DNA from 2 places in the Streptomyces sp. NPDC029956 genome. Region 2 is predicted to be linked to the other one. Evidence: predicted binding sites of a transcription regulator. Region 2 holds the regulator's gene; the other holds the start of a gene.
The links. The regulator HrcA, encoded in region 2, represses chaperone genes, less so after heat shock. The targets are predictions, from matches to a motif close to TTNGCACTCNGNNNNNCNGAGTGCNAA.

Region 1: groL (chaperonin GroEL) is a predicted target of HrcA. The motif match lies at 2,192-2,218, and genes of this name have one in related genera.

Annotation. Positions count from the first base shown of each region.
Region 1 is NZ_JBVHZJ010000034.1:50,443-61,279, reverse strand. Features, by position in the region: gene ACZ4XX_RS25240 (hypothetical protein) at 1-235, shown strand, start outside; gene groL (chaperonin GroEL) at 397-2,025, opposite strand; gene ACZ4XX_RS25230 (cold-shock protein) at 2,345-2,548, opposite strand; gene ACZ4XX_RS25225 (MoaD/ThiS family protein) at 2,957-3,235, opposite strand; gene thrC (threonine synthase) at 3,276-4,586, opposite strand; SAM riboswitch class I at 4,580-4,724, opposite strand; gene ACZ4XX_RS25215 (glucosyl-3-phosphoglycerate synthase) at 4,874-5,842, shown strand; gene ACZ4XX_RS25210 (DUF7927 domain-containing protein) at 5,951-7,807, shown strand; gene ACZ4XX_RS25205 (alpha,alpha-trehalose-phosphate synthase (UDP-forming)) at 7,948-9,393, shown strand; gene ACZ4XX_RS25200 (winged helix-turn-helix transcriptional regulator) at 9,564-9,902, opposite strand; gene ACZ4XX_RS25195 (NAD(P)-dependent oxidoreductase) at 10,000-10,837, shown strand, end outside.
Region 2 is NZ_JBVHZJ010000022.1:110,089-120,925, reverse strand. Features, by position in the region: gene ACZ4XX_RS19705 (AMP-dependent synthetase/ligase) at 1-1,864, shown strand, start outside; gene hemW (radical SAM family heme chaperone HemW) at 1,956-3,188, shown strand; gene ACZ4XX_RS19695 (Cmx/CmrA family chloramphenicol efflux MFS transporter) at 3,185-4,417, opposite strand; gene ACZ4XX_RS19690 (DUF3097 domain-containing protein) at 4,878-5,678, opposite strand; gene ACZ4XX_RS19685 (MBL fold metallo-hydrolase) at 5,689-6,417, opposite strand; gene hrcA (heat-inducible transcriptional repressor HrcA) at 6,566-7,585, shown strand; gene dnaJ (molecular chaperone DnaJ) at 7,586-8,722, shown strand; gene ACZ4XX_RS19670 (nitronate monooxygenase) at 8,870-9,949, shown strand; gene ACZ4XX_RS19665 (16S rRNA (uracil(1498)-N(3))-methyltransferase) at 9,946-10,689, shown strand; gene ACZ4XX_RS19660 (hypothetical protein) at 10,767-10,837, opposite strand, start outside.

The DNA.
Region 1 (10,837 bases), on a different contig from region 2:
GCACTACACGAACCGCGCCTGGCGGACGTTCGGGAGCGGGTCCGTGGCCCTGCAGTTCCAGGCGAAGGGTTCGACGACCTGGCGTCAGGTCGCCACGGGCCGCCCGGCCTCCAACGGGAAGATCTCGCTCAAGGCGAAGGCGACCGTGGACGGCACCTGGCGGCTCCGGTACTACGGGGACGCCACGCACTTCACGTCGCCGTTCTCGTGGGCCGACTACCTCGACGTGCGCTGATCACCTGAGCGGCCGGCCGGGTGACCGGCCGGCACGCTCGCCGGTCGGTCAGTCGGCCGGCCGGCACCCGGAAACGCCCGAGGGCGGCACCCCCATCAGGGAGTGCCGCCCTCGTTCGTGCTGAGCTTCGCGTTCAGCGATGAACCACCGATCCCGGAGGATCAGAAGTCCATGTCACCGCCCGGCATGCCGCCGCCGGCCGGCGCGGACGCCTTCTCCGGCTTGTCGGCGATGACGGCCTCGGTGGTGAGGAACAGCGCGGCGATCGACGCGGCGTTCTGCAGCGCGGAGCGCGTGACCTTCGCCGGGTCGATGATGCCCTCGGCGATGAGGTCGACGTACTCGTTGGTCGCGGCGTTCAGGCCGTGGCCGACGGGCAGGTTGCGGACCTTCTCCGCCACGACGCCGCCCTCGAGACCGGCGTTGACCGCGATCTGCTTCAGCGGGGCCTCGAGGGCCAGCTTCACGATGTTCGCGCCCGTGGCCTCGTCACCCGCGAGGTCGGCCTCGAGCTTCTCGAAGACCGAGGAGGCCTGGAGCAGGGCCACGCCGCCGCCGGCGACGATGCCCTCCTCGACGGCCGCCTTCGCGTTGCGAACGGCGTCCTCGATGCGGTGCTTGCGCTCCTTGAGCTCGACCTCGGTCGCGGCACCGGCCTTGATGACCGCAACACCGCCGGCGAGCTTCGCCAGGCGCTCCTGCAGCTTCTCGCGGTCGTAGTCCGAGTCGCTGTTCTCGATCTCGGCGCGGATCTGGTTCACGCGACCGGCGACCTGCTCGCTGTCACCGGCACCGTCGACGATGGTGGTCTCGTCCTTGGTGATGACGACCTTGCGGGCGCGGCCCAGCAGGTCGAGGCCCGCGTTCTCCAGCTTCAGGCCGACCTCCTCGGAGATGACCGTGCCGCCGGTGAGGATGGCGATGTCGTTCAGCATGGCCTTGCGACGGTCGCCGAAGCCCGGAGCCTTGACCGCGACGGACTTGAAGGTGCCGCGGATCTTGTTGACGACCAGGGTCGACAGGGCCTCGCCCTCGACGTCCTCGGCGATGATCAGCAGCGGCTTGCCCGACTGCATGACCTTCTCCAGGAGCGGGAGCAGGTCCTTCACCGAAGAGATCTTGGAGTTGACGATCAGGAGGTACGGGTCGTCGAGCGACGACTCCATGCGCTCCATGTCGGTGGCGAAGTACGCCGAGATGTAGCCCTTGTCGAAGCGCATACCCTCGGTGAGCTCCAGCTCCAGACCGAAGGTCTGGGACTCCTCGACGGTGATGACGCCTTCCTTGCCGACCTTGTCCATCGCCTCGGCGATGAGCTCGCCGATCTGGGTGTCGGCGGCGGAGATGGAGGCCGTGGAAGCGATCTGCTCCTTGGTCTCGACATCCTTCGCCTGCTCGAGCAGGGCGCCGGAGACGGCCTCGACGGCCTTCTCGATACCACGCTTGAGGGCCATCGGGTTGGCACCGGCGGCCACGTTGCGCAGGCCCTCGCGGACGAGCGCCTGGGCGAGAACGGTGGCGGTGGTCGTACCGTCGCCGGCGACGTCGTCCGTCTTCTTGGCGACTTCCTTGACCAGCTCGGCGCCGATCTTCTCGTACGGGTCCTCGAGCTCGATCTCCTTGGCGATGGAGACACCATCGTTGGTGATCGTGGGGGCGCCCCACTTCTTCTCGAGGACGACGTTGCGACCCTTGGGGCCGAGGGTGACCTTGACGGCGTCAGCGAGCTGGTTCATGCCGCGCTCGAGACCGCGCCGGGCCTCCTCGTCGAACGCGATGATCTTGGCCATGTGAAGTGGTCCTCCCGGACATGGGGTGGATAACGCTCCAGGACCGCGCCGACGCCCGCGACGGACGGCCTCCGCAGCTCCGCGTGGTTCCTTGCCCCACCCGGCCGGCGGCCTCGTCTGCCCGATCCTCGTAGCACTCTCACCTGCCGAGTGCTAACGCCAATGATTAGCACTCGCCCTATGAGAGTGCAAGCGACTCTCGAGTTTCGAGAGGTGGACGGAGGGGCGTGAGGGGGCGCGGGAACGCGCGAGGGGTCCGCATCCCCTCAGGGATGCGGACCCCTCGACGGCGTTGCGTCGGTGGCCGATCGCGCCGCGCTCAGACGGCGAGCTTGACCATGTCCGCCTGCGGACCCTTCTGGCCCTGCGAGATCTCGAACTCGACTCGCTGTCCCTCTTCGAGGCTGCGGTAGCCATCCATCTGGATCGCGCTGTAGTGGACGAAAACATCCGCACCACCGTCGACCGCGATGAAGCCGTAGCCCTTCTCCGCGTTGAACCACTTGACGGTGCCCTGAGCCATGCCTAACTCCCCTATTACTGGCCCTTGCGCGGGACCCGCACTTCGCGGAACCCGGGTCAGACCCTGCGCCGGAACGCGTCGACCGCGGCTGAATGTATCTGCCCAACTGCCCTCTGCAACAGGTCAATCGAGCGAGAATTCTGGGCGCCACGGAAAGGCGAATCAGGGAGAATCCCTTGAATTACCGGGCAAGTCGGGCCCGGCAAAGCGTGCAGAAGGTACACAACGCGCACGCACTTTGGCCGCTTCTTGTCGTACCGGGACGCATTCTCATATGCGTCTGGCATGAGCGGCAGGGGGGACTTCCCCAACTCTACCGCGCTCAACCATGCAGAATTGCCCCCTCCGCTTTATGTCGCGGAAGGGGCAATTCAAGAAAGACGGGACAACCGATGGCCCTATGAGGGCTCAGCAGCCTCCGGCGACGGCCGGGATGATCGAGACGCCGGCGCCGGCCGGGGTGGCCGTCTCCAGACCCTGCTCGAAGCGCACGTCGTCGTCGTTCACGTAGACGTTCACGAAGCGGCGCAGCTTGCCCTGGTCGTCCAGGACGCGGGCGGCGATGCCCGTGTGGTTCTTCTCCAGGTCGGCGATGACCTCGGCGAGGGTCGCGCCCTCGGCCTGGACCTCGGACCGACCGCCCGTGTAGGTGCGGAGGATGGTGGGGATGCGGACGTTCACGGCCATGTCTTCGTAACCTTTCGGTGGGCCAGGGAAGCGGACGGACTCAGACGGCGAGGCCGGCGTCGCGGAACGCGTCCAGGCTCGGGCGGATGGTGACGGTCGCCTGAGAGGTGTCGGCCACCGCGTCCAGGGTCTTGAGTCCGTCGCCGGTGTTGAGGACGACGGTGGTGAGGTTCGGGTCGATCAGCCCGTTCTCGACGAGCTTCTTCGCGACGCCGACGGTCACGCCGCCCGCGGTCTCGGCGAAGATGCCCTCGGTCTGCGCGAGGAGCTTGATCGCGTCCACGACCTGCTCGTCGTTCACGTCCTCCACGGCGCCGCCGGTGCGACGGGCGATGTCCAGGACGTACGGGCCGTCGGCCGGGTTGCCGATCGCGAGCGACTTGGCGATGGTGTTCGGCTTCTGCGGGCGGACGACGTCGTGGCCTGCCTTGAAGGCCACCGACACCGGGGAGCAGCCCTCGGCCTGGGCGCCGAAGATCTTGTACGGCTTGTCCTCGACGAGGCCCAGCTTGATGAGCTCCTGGAGACCCTTGTCGATCTTCGTGAGCTGGGAGCCGGAGGCGATCGGGATGACGAGCTGGTCGGGGATGACCCAGCCGAGCTGCTCGCAGATTTCGTACGCCAGCGTCTTGGAGCCCTCGCCGTAGTACGGGCGGAGGTTGACGTTGACGAAGCCCCAGCCCTCGCCCAGCGGGTCGCCGATGAGCTCGGAGCAGAAGCGGTTGACGTCGTCGTAGTTGCCCTCGATGGCGACGAGGTCACCGCCGTAGACACCGGCCATGACGACCTTGCCCTGCTCCAGGTCGTGCGGGATGAACACGCAGGAGCGGAAGCCGGCGCGGGCGGCGGCGGCGCCGACGGCGCCGGCCAGGTTGCCCGTGGAGGAGCAGGAGAGGGTGGTGAAGCCGAAGGCGCGGGCGGCCTCGATGGCCTGGGCGACGACCCGGTCCTTGAAGGAGTGGGTCGGGTTGCCGGAGTCGTCCTTGACGAAGAGCTTGCCGGGGGCGACGCCGATCTCGCGGGCGAGGTTGTCGGCCTGGACGAGCTTGGTCCAGCCCGGGTTCAGGTTGGGCTTGTCGGCGACGTCGGCGGGGACGGGCAGCAGCGGGGCGTAGCGCCAGATGTTGGCGGGGCCGGCCTCGATCTGCTTGCGCAGCGCCTCGGGGTCACCGGTGGGGAGGTCGTACGCGACTTCGAGCGGTCCGAAACAGAGCTCGCAGGCGAAGATCGGGCCGAGCGGGAAGACTTCACCGCATTCGCGACAGGAGAGTCCCGACGCGGGACCGAGGTCGACCGAAGTGGCGGGGGTAACAGTCTGTACAGCCATGGAGGCGAGGCCCTTTCTCCTCATCTTTCCCATGACGAATTTTTCGCCATGAGACGGATTTGGCACCTTCCCTAGTCGGGAGCCTCGCTGGAGGACGAGTAACCGACTGGAGGGTTGCCGGGGCTTCAACGGGCCGTTTCCCTCTGCCCCTCTGGATGAGCGGTATTCGATTGTGAAGCGCGGTGAACTTTCGTTCCTGCGCTCCGGCGCGGGCGGCACCCCGACGTGCATCGGGCATCCGCGTTGTTCAAGACTGTAACCGAAGGCCCGGACGCTTGGACCGGCCGTCCGAACCGCGAGATGGAGATCACGTGCTGGAAGAGGTGGAGCGCTGGCTGGACCGGCGGTCCTGGTCCGTGGCGGACCGGCCGCTGGAGCGGATCCTCGCCGCGAAGCGGAACACGAAGGTCAGCGTCGTCCTGCCGGCGCTGAACGAGGAGGCGACGGTGGGTGACATCGTCGCCGTGATCCGGCGCGAGCTCATGTCGGAGGCGGTGCCGCTCGTCGACGAGCTGGTGGTGATCGACTCGGGTTCCACGGACCGTACGGCGGAGGTGGCTGCGGCGGCCGGGGCGCGGGTGGTCGCACGGGACGCGATACTCCCCCGGATACCGGCCGTGCCGGGCAAGGGCGAGGTCCTGTGGCGGTCGCTGATGGTGACCACCGGGGACATCGTGTGCTTCATCGACGCGGATCTGCGGGACTTCTCGGCGGACTTCGTGTCGGGGATCGTGGGCCCGCTGCTGACCGACCCGGACGTGGACTTCGTCAAGGCGATGTACGACCGTCCGCTCGGCCCCGGGTTCGATGGCCTCGCCTCCGGCGGGACCCCTGCCCAGGGGGGTCGGGTGACGGAGCTCGTGGCCCGTCCGCTCCTCAATCTGCACTGGCCGCAGCTGGCCGGTTTCGTACAGCCGCTGGGCGGCGAGTACGCGGCGCGCCGGTCCCTGCTCGAACGGCTGCCCTTCCCGGTCGGGTACGGGGTGGAGCTCGGCCTGCTCGTGGACGCGCTGCACACGGTGGGCCTGGACGCGCTCGCGCAGGTGGACGTGGGGGTGCGCAAGCACCGGCACCAGGACGGGCAGGCGCTGGGCCGGATGGCGGCGGCGATCTACCGGACGGCGCAGCTGCGGTTGTCGCGGGGACATCTGGTGCGGCCGCGGCTGACGCAGTTCGAGCGGGGCGAGAAGGGTTTCGAGCCACGGACGTACGCGGTGGACACGGAGGAGCGGCCGCCGATGGCCGACATCGTGGAGTACGCCCGCCGCCGCGTGGCCTGACCGTGCGGCGCCCTGACCGCCGTACCCCACCGCGTGGCGCCCTGCCGCCTTGCCCGTCCGCGTGGCGTAACGCCCGATGATGATCAGTTTTTTCTATATTGCCCTTTTATGCGCTTCAGACAACATCACCTGGGCAGGGTGCTCGCGGCCGCCGTGGCCGTCGGACTGACGGCGGGCTCGCTCGCGTTCACCGCGGCGGGGCCGGCCGCGGCGGACGTGGTCGAGCCGTTCGGCAAGCGGTACGCAGCGTCGCTGTACGGCGACTTCACGACGCTCGGCAACACGGTCATGGGCTGTCCGACCACCCCCGCCGACCTGGCCGCCCGCTGTGCGACCGCGGCGAGCGGCCAGGGCTCGGACGGCAACAACACCTTCGTGATGCGGCGGATCGACGCCGGCGCCATGGGTGGCGAGCACGGCTCCAGCACCGGCCACGTGCGGATTCCGGCAGGCGCCGAGGTGGCGTACGCCCGGCTCTTCTGGGGTGGCAACGACGGCACGTACACGAGCCCGAGCGGGGCTCGGCTGAAGCGCTGCGACCTCTCCGGCGCCGATGCCGGGCGCTCGCCCGGCGACCCCACGACGACCGCCCCGGTGATCAGGGTCGGCACGGGTGCCGCGACCCCGGTCTCGATCGACAGCATGGTCGCCGACCCGGCGGACACCGACGGCCCGCACTACTACACGGGCGAGTCGGACGTGACGGCCGCGTTCGCGGGCACGTCGGGGACGGACGCGCAGGTGGCCGTCGGCAACATCTGGGCGCCGGACGGCAAGGGCTGCGTGGCGGGTTGGTCGCTGACCGTCGTCCACCGGTTCCCGGGACCGGACCCGGTCCGCGCCCCCGAGCGGCGGAACGTGTCCGTGTACGGCGGGCACGTCCTCCAGCGCTCGTCCTCCCCCGCGACCACGATCACCGTGGACGGCTTCCACCGGAGCGGCGGCACGGCGCGGGCCGGTGTGACCGCGTACGAGGGCGACCGGAACACCCCCGGCGACACCTTCCTCGTCGGCGGCAAGGCCGTCACCGAGGCCCGCACGGGCGACACCGGCGACTTCTTCGTCGGCGGGGGCGACGGCGCCGTCGCCCCCGAGCAGGTCGACAACCTGGGCATCGACACGAAGACCTTCGACATCCCCGACGACGCCGTCCCGCAGGGCGCCACCTCGGCCGATCTGACCTTCTCGACGCGCGGCGACACCTATGTGGCCGCCGCGCTGGCCTTCTCCGTCCCGGTCCCCGACCTGGAGATCACCAAGACGGCGAGCCCGCGCACGGTGAAGCCGGGCGACACCCTCACGTACACGATCACCGCGAAGAACGTCAGCGCGCTCGACCTCCCGAACGCCAGGTTCGTCGACGACCTGACCGGGAGCCTCGACGACGCCGAGTACCGGGGCGACCTCCGGACGGACCTGGGCACGGCGACGTACACGGCCCCGAGGATCGGGTACGCGGGAACCATCCCGGCCGGGAGGACGGCGACCGTCACCTACTCGGTGAAGATCAAGAACCCGCCGACCGGCGACGGCAGGCTCCACGACCGCGTGGAGGCCGAGACACCCCGCTCGAACTGCGGAGACGGCGGCAAGGACCCGGCCTGCGGGGTGAACCCGCAGCTCAGGAAGCCGAAGCCCCCCAGGCCGACCCCGACGCCGACCCCGACGCCGACCCCGACGGATCCGACCCCGACGCCGGTGGACCCCACGCCCACCCCCGTGGACCCGACGCCGACCCCGGCCGACCCCGCGCCCACCACGCCCCCCGCCGAGGCCGACCCCACGCCCCCCGCCGAGGCCGACCCCGCGTCCCCGGCCCCGGGACCGCACGGGAGCGGCGGCGGCTCGATGGCCGAGACCGGCGGCAACGGCGAGCGGCTGTGGCTGCTGGGCGCGCTGGGCCTCGCCCTCGCGGCGACGGGCCTGGTCGCGAAGGCCGCGATGCGCGGGCGACGCGAGAACTGACGACCGTCCGGAGGCCCGGCCGACAGCCCGGCCGACGACCGTCCCGGGGCCCGGCGGAGGCCCGGCCACCCTCCGTGGCCGGATCCACCCGTCTCGTATACGTACGTTTGAGCGTTTACGGGACGGGCTAGGTTCGCCCCATGGCAACTGTGCTCGTGGCATCCAACCGGGGACCCGTCTCGTACCTGCGCGGCGAGGACGGTGAGCTCGACGCCCGCAGGGGCGGCGGCGGCCTGGTCTCCGGGCTGAGCGCCGTCTCCTCGCAGGACAGCCTGTGGGTGTGCGCCGCGCTCGGCGAGGGCGACCGGGAGGCCGTGCGGCGCGGGATCGGCGAGCCCGGCGTCCGGATGCTCGACATCGACCCGGAGGTGTACGCCGACGCGTACAACGGCATCGCGAACTCGGTGCTGTGGTTCCTCCACCACCACCTGTACGACACCCCCCGCGAGCCCGTCTTCGACGCGGAGTTCCGGCGCCGCTGGGAGTCGTACCGCGCCTACAACCGGGCCTTCGCCGAGGCCCTGGCCGCCGAGGCGGACGACGGCGCGGCGGTCCTGGTGCAGGACTACCACCTGGCGCTCGTCCCCGGGATGCTGCGGGAGCTCCGCCCCGACCTGCGGATCGGGCATTTCACCCACACCCCGTGGGTGTCCTCCGAGTACCTGCGCATGGTGCCGGACGACATCGTCGAGGAGCTCCTGTGGGGCATGCTCGGTGCCGACGAGCTGGGCTTCCACACCTGGGGATGGGCCTCGATGTTCATCAGCTGCTGCTCCCAGCGCGAGGACTCGACCGGAACGGCCCGGGGCGTCTGGCCGAGCGGCGACCCCTGGCACGGGGTGGAGTGGCGCCGCCACGGTGGCCCGAAGGGCCGCACCCGGGTCCGGGCGTACCCCCTGGGCGTCGACGGCGACGAGCTGCGGGCCCTGGCCCACCGCCCCGAGGTGGACGAGGCCCTGGCCCGGCTCCGCGCCGAGGTGGGCGAGCGCAGGACCATCGTCCGCGTCGACCGCACGGAGCTGTCGAAGAACATCCTGCGCGGCCTCCTCGCCTACCGGGAGCTGCTCACCGTCCACCCGGAGTGGCGCGACCGGGTGGTCCACCTGGCCTCGGCGTACCCCTCCCGGCAGGACCTGGAGTCGTACCGCGCGTACACGGCCTCGGTGACCGAGCTGGCCGCCGAGATCAACGCGGAGTTCGGCACGGCCGACTGGCAGCCGGTGATCGTCTCCGTGGAGGACGACTTCACCCGCTCCCTCGCCGCGTACCGCCTGGCGGACGTGGCCCTGGTCAACCCGGTGCGCGACGGCATGAACCTGGTCGCGAAGGAGATACCGGTGGTCTCGGACGCGGGCTGCGCGCTCGTCCTGTCGACGGGCGCGGGTGCGTACAAGGAGCTGCGGACGGACGTCCTCGCGGTCAACCCCTTCGACGTCTCGGAGACCGCCGACGCCCTCCACACCGCCCTGACGATGCCCCCGTCCGAACGCGCCGACCGCACGAGGCGCCTCGCGGCGACGGCGACGGCCCTGCCCCCGCAGCGCTGGTTCCTGAACCAGCTGGACGCGCTGCGGGAGGAGAGTTAGGTCCTGTCGTCAAACTCCCGTCGTCGCCCGAAGGGCGGCCCCGCGGCGTCAGGTGCGTGCTCTCGGCGCGCCGGGCACAAGTCCTCGTACTGGAGTACTCGGGCTTGCGCCCGGTGCGGCGAGAGCGCGTGCATGGCGTCGCGGGGCAGGCGGGAGTGTGACGACAGGGCCTAGGAGGCGGCCCGCTCACGCCCCCACGCGGCCAGGGGTTCCAGGGCCGTGTTGAGCCGGGTGCCGGCCTCGGTCAGGGAGTACTCGACGCGCGGCGGCACCTCGTCGTAGGACGTGCGGTCCACGATGCCGTCCGCCTCCAGCTCCCGCAGGTGCGAGGCGAGGACCTTCTCCGTGATGCCCGGGACGAGCCTCCGCAGCTCCCCGAAGCGGCGGTACGGCTGCTGGTGGAGCGCCCAGAGGATGAGCACCTTCCACTTGCCGCCGATGATCTCCATCGCGGCGTCGATCCCGCAGACGTGCCCGTCCGGTGGGCCGGGCCGGTTCAGTGTCGCCATGTCCGCACCCTTCCGACCTGCTCGCTTCCCCCGGGGTAACCACCCACTTCGAAGTAGGTACTTGATGACCCCCGGGGCCCGGAACCAGCCTAAGGGCATGACAACGACCCCTGTGGAGAAGACCCCTGCGGAGAAGATCCCCGTGGAGAAGACCCCCGTCACCCTGCTCGGCCTCGGCGCCATGGGAAGCGCCCTCGCCCGCACCTGGCTCGCCGCCGGGCATCCGCTCACCGTCTGGAACCGCACCCCGGCCCGTGCCGTCCCGCTCGCCGCCGAGGGCGCGAAGGTCGCGGACAGCGCGGCCGGGGCGATCGCGGCGAGCACCCTCGTCATCGTCTGCCTGCTCGACGACGCCTCGGTCGAGGACGCCCTCGCGGGCGCCGACCTGACCGGCAAGGACGTCGTCAACCTCGTCACCGGCACGCCCGCCCAGGCCCGCGCCCGGGCCGCGTGGGCCGAGGAGCGGGGCGCGCGCTACCTGGACGGCGGCATCATGGCCGTACCGCCGATGGTCGGCGTCCCCGAGGCCGGCGGCTATGTCTTCTACAGCGGCTCGCGGGCGCTGTTCGACCGGCATCAGGAGGCCCTGGCCGTGCCGGTGGGGACCGTCTACGTCGGTGAGGACGCGGGCTTCGCGGCCCTCCACGACGTGGCCCTGCTCAGCGCGATGTACGGGATGTTCGCCGGGGTCGCGCACGCCTTCGCCCTGATCCGGCGGGAGGACATCGACCCGGTCGCGTTCGCGCCGCTGCTCGGCGACTGGATCGGGGCGATGGCGGGGCCGTCGGTCGAGCAGACCGCCCGGCAGCTGAAGGCGGGCGACTACACCGCCGATGTGGTCTCCAGCCTGGCCATGCAGGTGGCCGGCACCCCCACGTTCCTCGGCACCGCGGACGAGCAGGGCGTCAGCCCCGAACTGCTCGCCCCCTACTTCG
Region 2 (10,837 bases):
GACCCAGATCGAGAACCGGCCGCCCTCCGTGGCGACCCTCTTCCTTGAGCGCGTCGAGCGGACCCCGGATGCGGAGGCCTACCGCTACCCGGTGCCCGCCGCCGCCGGTGCCGGCCCGGACGACTGGAAGTCGCTCAGCTGGGGGGAGGCCGCCGAGCGGGTGTACGCGATCGCCGCCGGGCTCGTCGACCTCGGTGTCGAGTCCGAGGAGCGGGTCGCCCTCGCCTCCTCCACCCGGGTCGAGTGGATCCTCGCCGACCTCGGTGTCATGTGCGCGGGCGCCGCGACCACCACGGTCTACCCGCAGACCAACGCCGAGGAGTCGGCGTTCATCCTCTCCGACTCCGAGTCGCGGGTCCTCATCGCCGAGGACGCGGCCCAGCTCGCGAAGGCCGTCGAGCGCCGCGCCGACCTGCCGAACCTCCGCCATGTCGTCGTCATCGACGCCACCGGGGTGGAGAGCGACGGCGAGTTCGTCCTCACGCTCGCCGAGCTGGAGGCGCGGGGCAAGGGCTACCTGGAGAAGCACCCCGAGGCCGTCAAGGAGCGGGTCGCGGCGATCACCGCCACGCAGCTCGCCACCCTCATCTACACCTCGGGCACCACGGGCCGCCCCAAGGGCGTCCGCCTCCCGCACGACAACTGGTCGTACATGGCCAAGGCCATCGCCGCCACCGGTCTCGTCACCCAGGTCGACGTCCAGTACCTGTGGCTGCCGCTCGCCCACGTCTTCGGCAAGGTCCTCACCTCGGGCCAGATCGAGGTCGGGCACGTCACGGCCGTCGACGGCCGTGTCGACAAGATCATCGAGAACCTGCCGGTCGTCCAGCCGACCTACATGGCGGCCGTGCCCCGCATCTTCGAGAAGGTCTACAACGGCGTCGCCGCCAAGGCCCGCGCCGCCGGCGGAGCCAAGTACAAGATCTTCCAGTGGGCGGCCGGCGTCTCCCGCGAGTACGCCAAGGCCAGCCAGGACAACTTCCGCCGCACCGGGACCGCCTCCGCGCCCTTCGGCCTCACCGCCAAGCACAAGGTCGCCGACGCCCTCGTCTACTCCAAGATCCGTGAGGCCTTCGGCGGCAACCTGCGCGCGTGCATCTCCGGATCCGCCGCGCTCGCCCCCGAGATCGGCTACTTCTTCGCCGGCGCCGGCATCCACATCCTGGAGGGCTACGGACTCACCGAGACGTCCGCCGCCTCCTTCGTGAACCCGGGCGAGGCCTACCGCACCGGCACCGTCGGCAAGCCGCTCCCCGGCACCGAGGTCCGCATCGCCGACGACGGCGAGATCCTGCTCCGCGGCCCCGGAGTCATGGAGGGCTACCACGGCCTGCCGGAGAAGACGAACGAGGTCCTGGAGTCCGACGGCTGGTTCCACACCGGTGACATCGGCGAGCTGTCCGCCGACGGCTACCTGCGGATCACCGACCGCAAGAAGGACCTGATCAAGACGTCCGGCGGCAAGTACATCGCGCCGGCCGAGGTCGAGGGCCAGTTCAAGGCCGTCTGCCCCTTCGTCTCGAACATCCTCGTCCACGGCGCCGACCGGAACTTCTGCACCGCGCTGATCGCCCTCGACGAGCCCACCCTCCTCGGCTGGGCCGCCGACCACGGCCTCGCGGGCGCGTCGTACGCCGACGTCGTCGCCGACCCGAAGACCGTCGCGATGGTCCAGGACTACGTCGACCGCCTCAACGAGGGCCTGCAGCGCTGGCAGACGATCAAGAAGTTCCGTCTGCTGCCGCGCGACCTCGACATCGAGCACGGCGAGCTGACCCCGTCCCTGAAGCTGAAGCGGCCGGTGGTGGAGCGCGAGTACAAGGCGCTCATCGAGGAGATGTACGCGGGGTCGCGGGAGTCCTGACCCTCGCCGCTGTGGACCCGGGCCTCGCCCCCGGGGAGAGGTTGTCCACAGGCCGGGCGTTCACCTCGGGCAGTACGGGACAATGGGGCTCATGCCTTCCGTACTGCCCGATGGTGAGTCCGTTCCCGACGACGGGGCGCTGCCCCCGCACGCCCTCGAAGGGGCGGGGGAGCGGCCGCTCGGGTTCTATCTGCACGTGCCCTACTGCGCGACGCGCTGCGGGTACTGCGACTTCAACACCTACACGGCCAGTGAGCTGCGGGGTACCGGGGGCGTGCTCGCCTCCCGTGACAACTACGCCGAGCAGGTCGTCGAGGAGATCCGGCTCGCCCGCAAGGTGCTCGGGGACGACCCGCGGCCGGTGCGGACCGTCTTCGTCGGGGGCGGTACGCCCACGCTGCTCGCCGCCGCTGACCTCGTACGGATGCTGGGGGCCGTCCGCGAGGAGTTCGGGCTCGCCGACGACGCCGAGGTGACCACCGAGGCCAATCCCGACTCCGTGAACCCGGCCTATCTCGCGGAGCTGAGGGCCGGCGGCTTCAACCGGATCTCCTTCGGCATGCAGAGCGCCAAGCAGCACGTCCTGCAGATCCTCGACCGCACGCACACCCCGGGCCGCCCCGAGGCCTGCGTCGGGGAGGCGCGCGCCGCCGGGTTCGAGCACGTCAACCTCGACCTGATCTACGGCACGCCCGGCGAGACCGACGACGACTGGCGGGCCTCGCTCGACGCGGCCATCGGCGCCGGGCCCGACCACATCAGCGCCTACGCGCTGATCGTCGAGGAGGGCACGCAGCTGGCGCGGCGCATTCGGCGCGGGGAGGTCCCCATGACCGACGACGACGTCCACGCCGACCGGTACCTGATCGCCGAGGACGTCCTCTCCGGGGCCGGCTTCGAGTGGTACGAGGTCTCCAACTGGGCCACCTCCGAGGCCGGGCGCTGCCTGCACAACGAGCTGTACTGGCGCGGGGCCGACTGGTGGGGCGCGGGCCCCGGCGCCCACAGCCACGTCGGCGGCGTCCGCTGGTGGAACGTGAAGCATCCCGGTGCGTACGCCGCCGCGCTGGCCGCAGGGAAGACGCCGGGGGCCGGACGGGAGCTGCTCTCCGAGGAGGACCGCAGAGTCGAGCGCGTGCTCCTCGAGCTGCGGCTCAAGGAGGGCGTCGAGCTGTCCCTCCTCAAGCCGGCGGGCCTCGCCGCCGCCCGCAAGGCACTCGCCGACGGGCTGCTCGACGCCGGGCCGTACGCCGCCGGGCGGGCGGTTCTGACCCTGCGCGGACGTCTGCTCGCGGACGCGGTCGTGCGGGACCTCGTGGACTAGGCGCGTTCGGCCCGACCGGCCGGTACGTCCCCGGGGCCTTCGCCGTGCCCGCCCGGGGCCGTCCGGGCGGCCCGGGCGGGCGAGAGCGCCCTGCGGGACGGCAGGGCGATGAGCAGTGCCCCCAGGACCAGGAGGCCGCTCGCCCACAGCGGGCCGAGCGTTCCCGCTCCGGTCCGGAGGGTGAGGGCGGCGACGAGCGGTCCGGTGGCGGCCCCGACGTTGAGCGCGGCGGTCGCGTAGGAGCCGGCCATCGTGGGGGCTCCGGCGGCCTCGTAGAGGACCCGCGCGATCAGCGTGCCGCCCAGCGCGAACGACGCCATGCCCTGCGTGAACACCAGGGTGAGCAGCGCGGCCGGCTCCTCGGCCAGCACGGCCAGGGCCGGCCAGCCGACGAGCAGCAGCGGACCGCCGACCGCGACGACCAGGCCCGGGTAGCGGTCGGACCACCGTCCCGCGAGGGTGATTCCGGCGAAGGAACCGGCCCCGAAGAGGACCAGGGCGACCGGAACCCACAGCTCGCCCAGCCCGGCGGAACCGGTCACGACGGGCGCCAGGAAGGTGAAGCTCGCGAAGGTCGCCGCGTTCACCAGGGCGCCGAGCAGCATCACCAGGAGCAGTCGCGGACGCCTGAGCAGTGCCAGCTCCGCGCGCAGGTCCGGCGCCTCGGCCGTGCCCTCCCGCGAGGGCCGCGCCGGGACGCCACGGAGGACGCCGAGTGCCGCGGGCAGGCAGAGGGCGGCGACGGCCCAGAACGTGGCCCGCCAGTCGAGCAGCGTGCCGAGCAGCGATCCCGCGGGGACCCCGGCGATCGTGGCCAGCGTCGTGCCCGACAGCAGGACGGCCAGCGCGCGCCCCTTCCGGTCCGGCGGCACGAGCCGGGTGGCGGTGGTCAGGGCCACGGCGAGGAACCCGGCGTTCGCGAGGGCCGCGACCACCCTGGTGGCGAACAGGACGGCGAAACTGCCGGTGACGGCGCCCAGGACGTGCGCCGCGGAGAACACGAGGACGAACCCGAGCAGGCCGGCCCGTACCGGCCAGGAGCGGGCGAGCGCGGCCAGGAGCGGCGCGCCGACGATCATTCCGACGGCGAAGGCCGAGGTGAGCAGACCCGCGCTCCCGACCGTGACGCCGAGGTCGGAGGCGATGTCCGGCACGAGGCCGGCGAGCATGAATTCGGACGTGCCCATGGCGAAGACCGCCAGGGCGAGCAGAAAGAGCGGGAGGGGCATCGAGTGGCTCCGGGGTGAGGAAATGACGACAGAGGCATCTCGTCACCGCGGTCAGCACCCACGGACCCACGGACCCACGCGTCCGGCCGCGGAGGGCGGCGGGACGGCGGGGTGGGCAGGACTTCGAACCCAGTGGTCCGTACGACCGAGGGGCGGCCGTACGGAGCGGACTCAGCGGTCCGGGAGAACTCGGGGGTCCAGGGGGCTGACGGCGTGACCGAAAGCCCCCGACGTGTCCGACTCGGGGCTCGACATGGCGCGCACGCTACCCGACCGCGCCCCGCCCGGGCACCCCGTGTTCCGCCCCCACCGGGCCGGCAGGGGGCGGACGACGGCGGACGACGGCGGACGGCGGCGAACAACGCCTGCGGCGCCGCCAGGGCGTGACCGCCAGAGCGGAACGTCCCCGGAATGCCCGGGGGCGTTACGCCGCCACGGCGTAACGCCCCAGGCAACACCCCTACGGCGCCGTCACGAAGTCGATCAGTTCCTCCACCCGACCCAGCAGCTCCGGTTCCAGGTCCTTGTACGTCGTCACCCTCGACAGGATGTGCTGCCAGGCCGCGCCCGTGTTCGGCGGCCAGCCCAGGGCCTCGCACACGCCCGTCTTCCAGTCCTGGCCCCTGGGGACCCGCGGCCAGGCCCGGATGCCCACCGACGCCGGCTTCACCGCCTCCCAGACGTCGATGTACGGGTGGCCGACGACCAGCACGTCCGGCGAGGTCACCTGGGCGGCGATCCGCGACTCCTTCGAACCCGGGACCAGGTGGTCCACCAGGACGCCCAGACGGGCGTCCGGGGCGGGGGCGAACTCCGCGACGATCGACGGGAGGTCGTCGACGCCCTCCAGGTACTCCACGACCACGCCCTCGATGCGGAGGTCGTCGCCCCAGACCCGCTCCACCAGCTCCGCGTCGTGCCGGCCCTCCACGTAGATCCGGCCCGCGCGCGCCACCCGGGCCCGCGCCCCCGGGACCGCCACCGAGCCCGACGCCGTCCGGGTGGGGCGGGCGGGAGCGGCCGACGGGCGGATCAGGGTCACCACCCGGCCCTCCAGGAGGAAGCCGCGCGGATCCAGCGGGAACACGCGGTGCTTGCCGAAGCGGTCCTCCAGGGTCACCGTGCCCGCCTCGCAGCGGATCACCGCCCCGCAGAAGCCCGTCGTGACCTCCTCGACGACCAGATCACGGTCGGCCGGGACCTCGGGGACGGGTGCCGACTTCTTCCAAGGGGGTGTCAGATCCGGGTTGTAGCTGCGCATTTCGGTGACGTTAGGCCACCTGGAAGCGGCGTGCCAGTTCCTCCCGCTGGAGTCGTACGAACGTGGCGTCCACCACCGCCCCGTGCCCCGGCACGTACACCGCGTCCTCGCCGCCGAGCCGCAGCAGCCGGTCGAGCGCGTCCGGCCAGCGGGAGGGGATCGCGTCCGGGCCCGCCTGCGGTTCTCCCGACTCCTCGACCAGGTCGCCGCAGAAGACCACCTCGCGCTCGCCCGGCACCAGGAGCACCAGGTCGTGGCCCGTGTGGCCGGGGCCGACGTTCGCGAGCAGGACCTGCCGTCCGCCCAGGTCGAGCGTCCACTCGCCGGAGACCACGTGCCGCGGGGCCACCAGGACGTCCACCGCCTCGGCCGCCGCCGTCTCGTCGAGCCCGTGCCGTACCGCGTCCGCGCGCAGCGCCTCCCGGTCCCGCACCCGGCCGAGGAGCTCGTCCGAGCCCACCGCGCCGAAGACCTCCGCGCCCGCGAACGCCGCCGTGCCGAGAACATGGTCGAAATGAGGGTGGCTCAATGCGATGTGCGTCACTCTGCGGCCGCCCGTGAGGTCCGCGATCCGTGTCCGCAGCCCGGCGCCCTCCGCGAGCGAGGATCCCGTGTCGTACAGCAGCACCGCCCGTTCACCCAGTACCAGTCCGACCGTGGCGTCCCACCCGGGCAGCCGTCGCCGGCCCACCCCGTCCGCGAGCCGCTCCCATCCGTGCGCTTCCCAATCCACGTCCATGCGGCGACGCTAGCCGGTGGAGGCGTCGCCACCTTGCCAGGAGCGACGCCCGCCGCCGTACACTGGCCGGGGGATCGCTGGCACTCGGACAGGGCGAGTGCCAAAAGCGGAGCAACCGGAACGACGACGACAGCTGGAGGTGCGCACGATGCTCAGCGAACGCAGACTCGAGGTCCTGCGCGCCATCGTCCAGGACTACGTCGGGACGGAGGAGCCCGTCGGGTCCAAGGCGCTCACCGAGCGCCACAAGCTCGGCGTCTCGCCGGCGACCGTGCGCAACGACATGGCCGTGCTGGAGGAGGAGGGCTTCATCGCCCAGCCTCACACCAGCGCCGGCCGCATTCCGACCGACAAGGGCTATCGCCTCTTCGTCGACCGGCTCGCCGGCGTCAAGCCGCTGTCGACGCCCGAGCGCCGGGCCATCCACAACTTCCTCGACGGCGCGGTCGACCTGGACGACGTCGTCGGCCGTACGGTCCGGCTGCTCGCCCAGCTGACCCGTCAGGTCGCCGTCGTCCAGTACCCCTCGCTGACCCGCTCGACCGTCCGGCACGTGGAGCTGCTCTCGCTGGCCCCCGCCCGCCTGATGCTGGTGCTCATCACGGACACCGGCCGCGTCGAGCAGCGGGTCATCGACTGCCCCGCGCCGTTCGGCGAGACCTCGCTCGCCGACCTGCGGGCCCGGCTCAACAGCCGGGTCGTCGGCCGCCGGTTCGCCGACGTGCCGCAGCTGGTGCAGGATCTCCCCGAGTCGTTCGAGGAACTGGAGGACCGCGCCACGGTCTCGACCGTGCTCGCGACCCTCCTCGAAACCCTCGTCGAGGAGCACGAGGAGCGGCTGATGATCGGCGGCACCGCCAATCTCACCCGCTTCGGACCCGACTTCCCCCTGATGATCAGGCCCGTCCTCGAGGCTCTGGAGGAGCAGGTCGTGCTCCTCAAGCTGCTCGGCGAGGCCAAGGAATCGGGCATGACCGTACGCATCGGGCACGAGAACGCCCACGAGGGGCTGAGCTCCACGTCCGTCGTCTCGGTCGGCTACGGTTCGGGCGGCGAGGCAGTCGCCAAACTCGGCGTGGTCGGACCGACCCGCATGGACTACCCCGGAACGATGGGAGCGGTACGCGCAGTGGCACGTTACGTCGGACAGATCCTGGCGGAGTCGTAAGTGGCCACGGACTACTACGCCGTACTCGGCGTGCGCCGCGACGCTTCCCAGGACGAGATCAAGAAGGCCTTCCGGAGGCTCGCACGCGAGCTGCACCCGGATGTGAATCCCGATCCGAAGACGCAGGAACGCTTCAAGGAGATCAACGCCGCCTACGAGGTCCTCTCGGACCCGCAGAAGAAGCAGGTCTACGACCTGGGTGGCGACCCGCTCTCGGCCTCCGGCGGAGGCGGCGCGGGCGGCTTCGGGGCCGGTGGCTTCGGCAACTTCTCCGACATCATGGACGCCTTCTTCGGCACGTCCCAGCAGCGCGGCCCGCGCTCGCGGACCCGCCGCGGCCAGGACGCCATGATCCGTCTGGAGATCGACCTCAACGAGGCGGCCTTCGGCACCACCAAGGACATCCAGGTCGACACGGCGGTCGTCTGTACGACCTGCTCGGGCGAGGGCGCCGCACCCGGCACCTCCGCGCAGACCTGTGACATGTGCCGCGGCCGCGGCGAGGTCTCGCAGGTCACCCGGTCCTTCCTGGGCCAGGTCATGACCTCCCGGCCCTGCCCGCAGTGCCAGGGCTTCGGCACCGTCGTCCCGACCCCGTGCCCCGAGTGCGCGGGCGACGGCCGGGTCCGGTCCCGCCGCACCCTCACGGTCAAGATCCCCGCGGGTGTCGACAACGGCACCCGGATCCAGCTCGCGGGCGAGGGCGAGGTCGGCCCCGGCGGCGGCCCCGCCGGCGACCTGTACGTCGAGATCCACGAGACGCCGCACGACACCTTCCAGCGGCGCGGCGACGACCTCCACTGCACGGTCACCATCCCGATGACCGCGGGCGCGCTCGGCACCAAGGTGCCGCTGCAGACCCTCGACGGCGTCGAGGAGATCGACATCCGCCCGGGCACCCAGTCCGGCCAGTCGATCCCGCTGCACGGCCGTGGCGTCACCCATCTGCGCGGAAACGGCCGGGGCGACCTGATCGTGCACGTCGAGGTGCAGACCCCGGGCAAGCTCGACGCGGAGCAGGAACGCCTGCTGCGCGAACTGGCCAAGCTGCGCGGCGAGGAGCGGCCCACGGGGCAGTTCCAGCCGGGTCAGCAGGGTCTGTTCTCCCGCCTGAAGGACGCCTTCAACGGGCGGTAGGCAGCGCCGGAATCCGATGTACGGAAGGGCGGCACACGCGATCGTGCGTGTGCCGCCCTTTCCGTACCGCGGGTACCCCGCATCGCGCCTCCTCCGTACCTGACGTACGGATTCGGCCCGGAAGCAGGGGCATGACACGATGCCCATATGTCCACCACCGCACTGAACGATCTCTCTCGGTTTCCGATCGTGCAGGCCCCCATGGCGGGTGGCGCCTCCTCTCCCGAGCTGGTCGGAGCCGTGTGCGCGGCCGGGGCACTCGGCTTCCTGGCCGGTGGGTACAAGACGGCCGGCGGCCTCTACCAGGAGATCAAGCAGGTACGCGGGCTCACCGCACGCCCCTTCGGCGTCAACCTCTTCCTGCCGGAGTCCGGGCGGCCCGCCGACCTCGCCTCCGTCGAGGTCTACCGGCATCAGCTCGCGGGCGAGTCGACCTGGTACGAGACCCCGCTCGGCGAGACCGACGACTGCCGTGACGACGCGTACGACGCCAAGCTGGCGATCCTCCTGGAGGACCCGGTCCGCGTCGTCTCCTTCACCTTCGGCTGCCCCGCGCCCGAGGTCCTCGCCTCCTTCGCGCGTGTGGGAACGTTCACGATCGTGACCGTCACCTCCGCCGAGGAGGCCCTCGCCGCGCAGCAGGCCGGGGCGAACGCCGTCTGTGTGCAGGGCGCCGAGGCGGGTGGACACCAGGGCACGTTCCGCGACGACCCCGCCGACGACGCCCCGGGCACCGGGCTGCTCGCCCTGCTCGGCCTGGTCCGCGGAAGCGTGGCCCTGCCGATCGTCGCGACCGGCGGCATCATGCGCGGCGCGCAGATCGCCGCCGCCCTGGCCGCCGGGGCGGACGCCGCCCAGCTCGGCACGGCCTTCCTCTGCTGCCCAGAGTCGGGCGCCCACCCGCTGCACAAGCGGGCCCTGACCGACCCGCTGTACACCCGGACCGCCTTCACCCGGGCCTTCACCGGGCGTCCGGCGCGCGGCCTCGTCAACCGCTTCATGCGCGAGCACGGGCCGTACGCCCCCGCCGCCTACCCCGAGATCCACCACCTCACCGCCCCGATCCGCAAGGCCGCCGCCACCGCGGGCGACGCCCAGGGCATGGCCCTGTGGGCCGGTCAGGGCCACCGGCTCGCACGCGAACTCCCCGCCGGGCAACTGGTCGAGGTGCTGGCCGCCGAACTCGCCACCGCTCTCTCCGAGCTGCCCCACAGGAGCGCCTCATGACCGCACCCGTCTTCGTCGTCGACGCCGTTCCCGGCCCCGGGAGCTTTCTCCTGGACGGCCCCGAGGGGCGGCACGCCGTCTCCGTGAAGCGGCTGCGGGAGGGCGAGGAACTCGTCCTCGCCGACGGCCGGGGCCGCTGGGCCGCGTGCGTGGTGCTGGCCGCCGAGGACAAGGACCAGCTCACCGTCCGGGTCGACGAGGTCCACGAGGACCCCGACGAGGAGCCCCGCATCACCGTCGTCCAGGCGCTGCCCAAGGGCGACCGGGGCGAACTCGCCGTCGAGACCATGACGGAGACCGGGGTGGACGCGATCGTGCCGTGGGCCGCCTCCCGCTGCATCACGCAGTGGAAGGGAGACCGGGGCCTCAAGGCGCTCGCCAAGTGGCGGTCCACCGCGCGCGAGGCGGGGAAGCAGTCGCGCCGCTCCCGGTTCCCCGAGGTCGCGGACCTGATGACGACCAAGCAGGTCGCCACGCTGCTCGCCGGCGCCGATCTCGCGGCCGTGCTGCACGAGGACCGCGACCACCCGAGCGGGGCGCTCGCCACCGCCGATCTCCCGGAGAAGGGCTCGATCGTGCTGGTCGTCGGCCCCGAGGGCGGCGTCTCCCCGGAGGAGCTCGCCGCGTTCGAGGCGGCCGGGGCGAAGCCGTACCGGCTCGGCCGGAGCGTGCTGCGGACGTCGACGGCGGGCACGGCGGCGACGGCGCTCGTCCTGGGGCGTACGGGGCGCTGGAGCTAGTCGCTCCCGGCCGCGGTGCTCGCCGCTTCGGTGTTCACGGTCTCGGCGTGCGCGGCTTCGGTGCTTCCGGTCTCGGCCTACGCGGCCCCGTCGCTGCCGGGCGCGTCCGCCTTCGTCAGGGTGTCGTAGAGGGGCCAGCCGTCCTCGT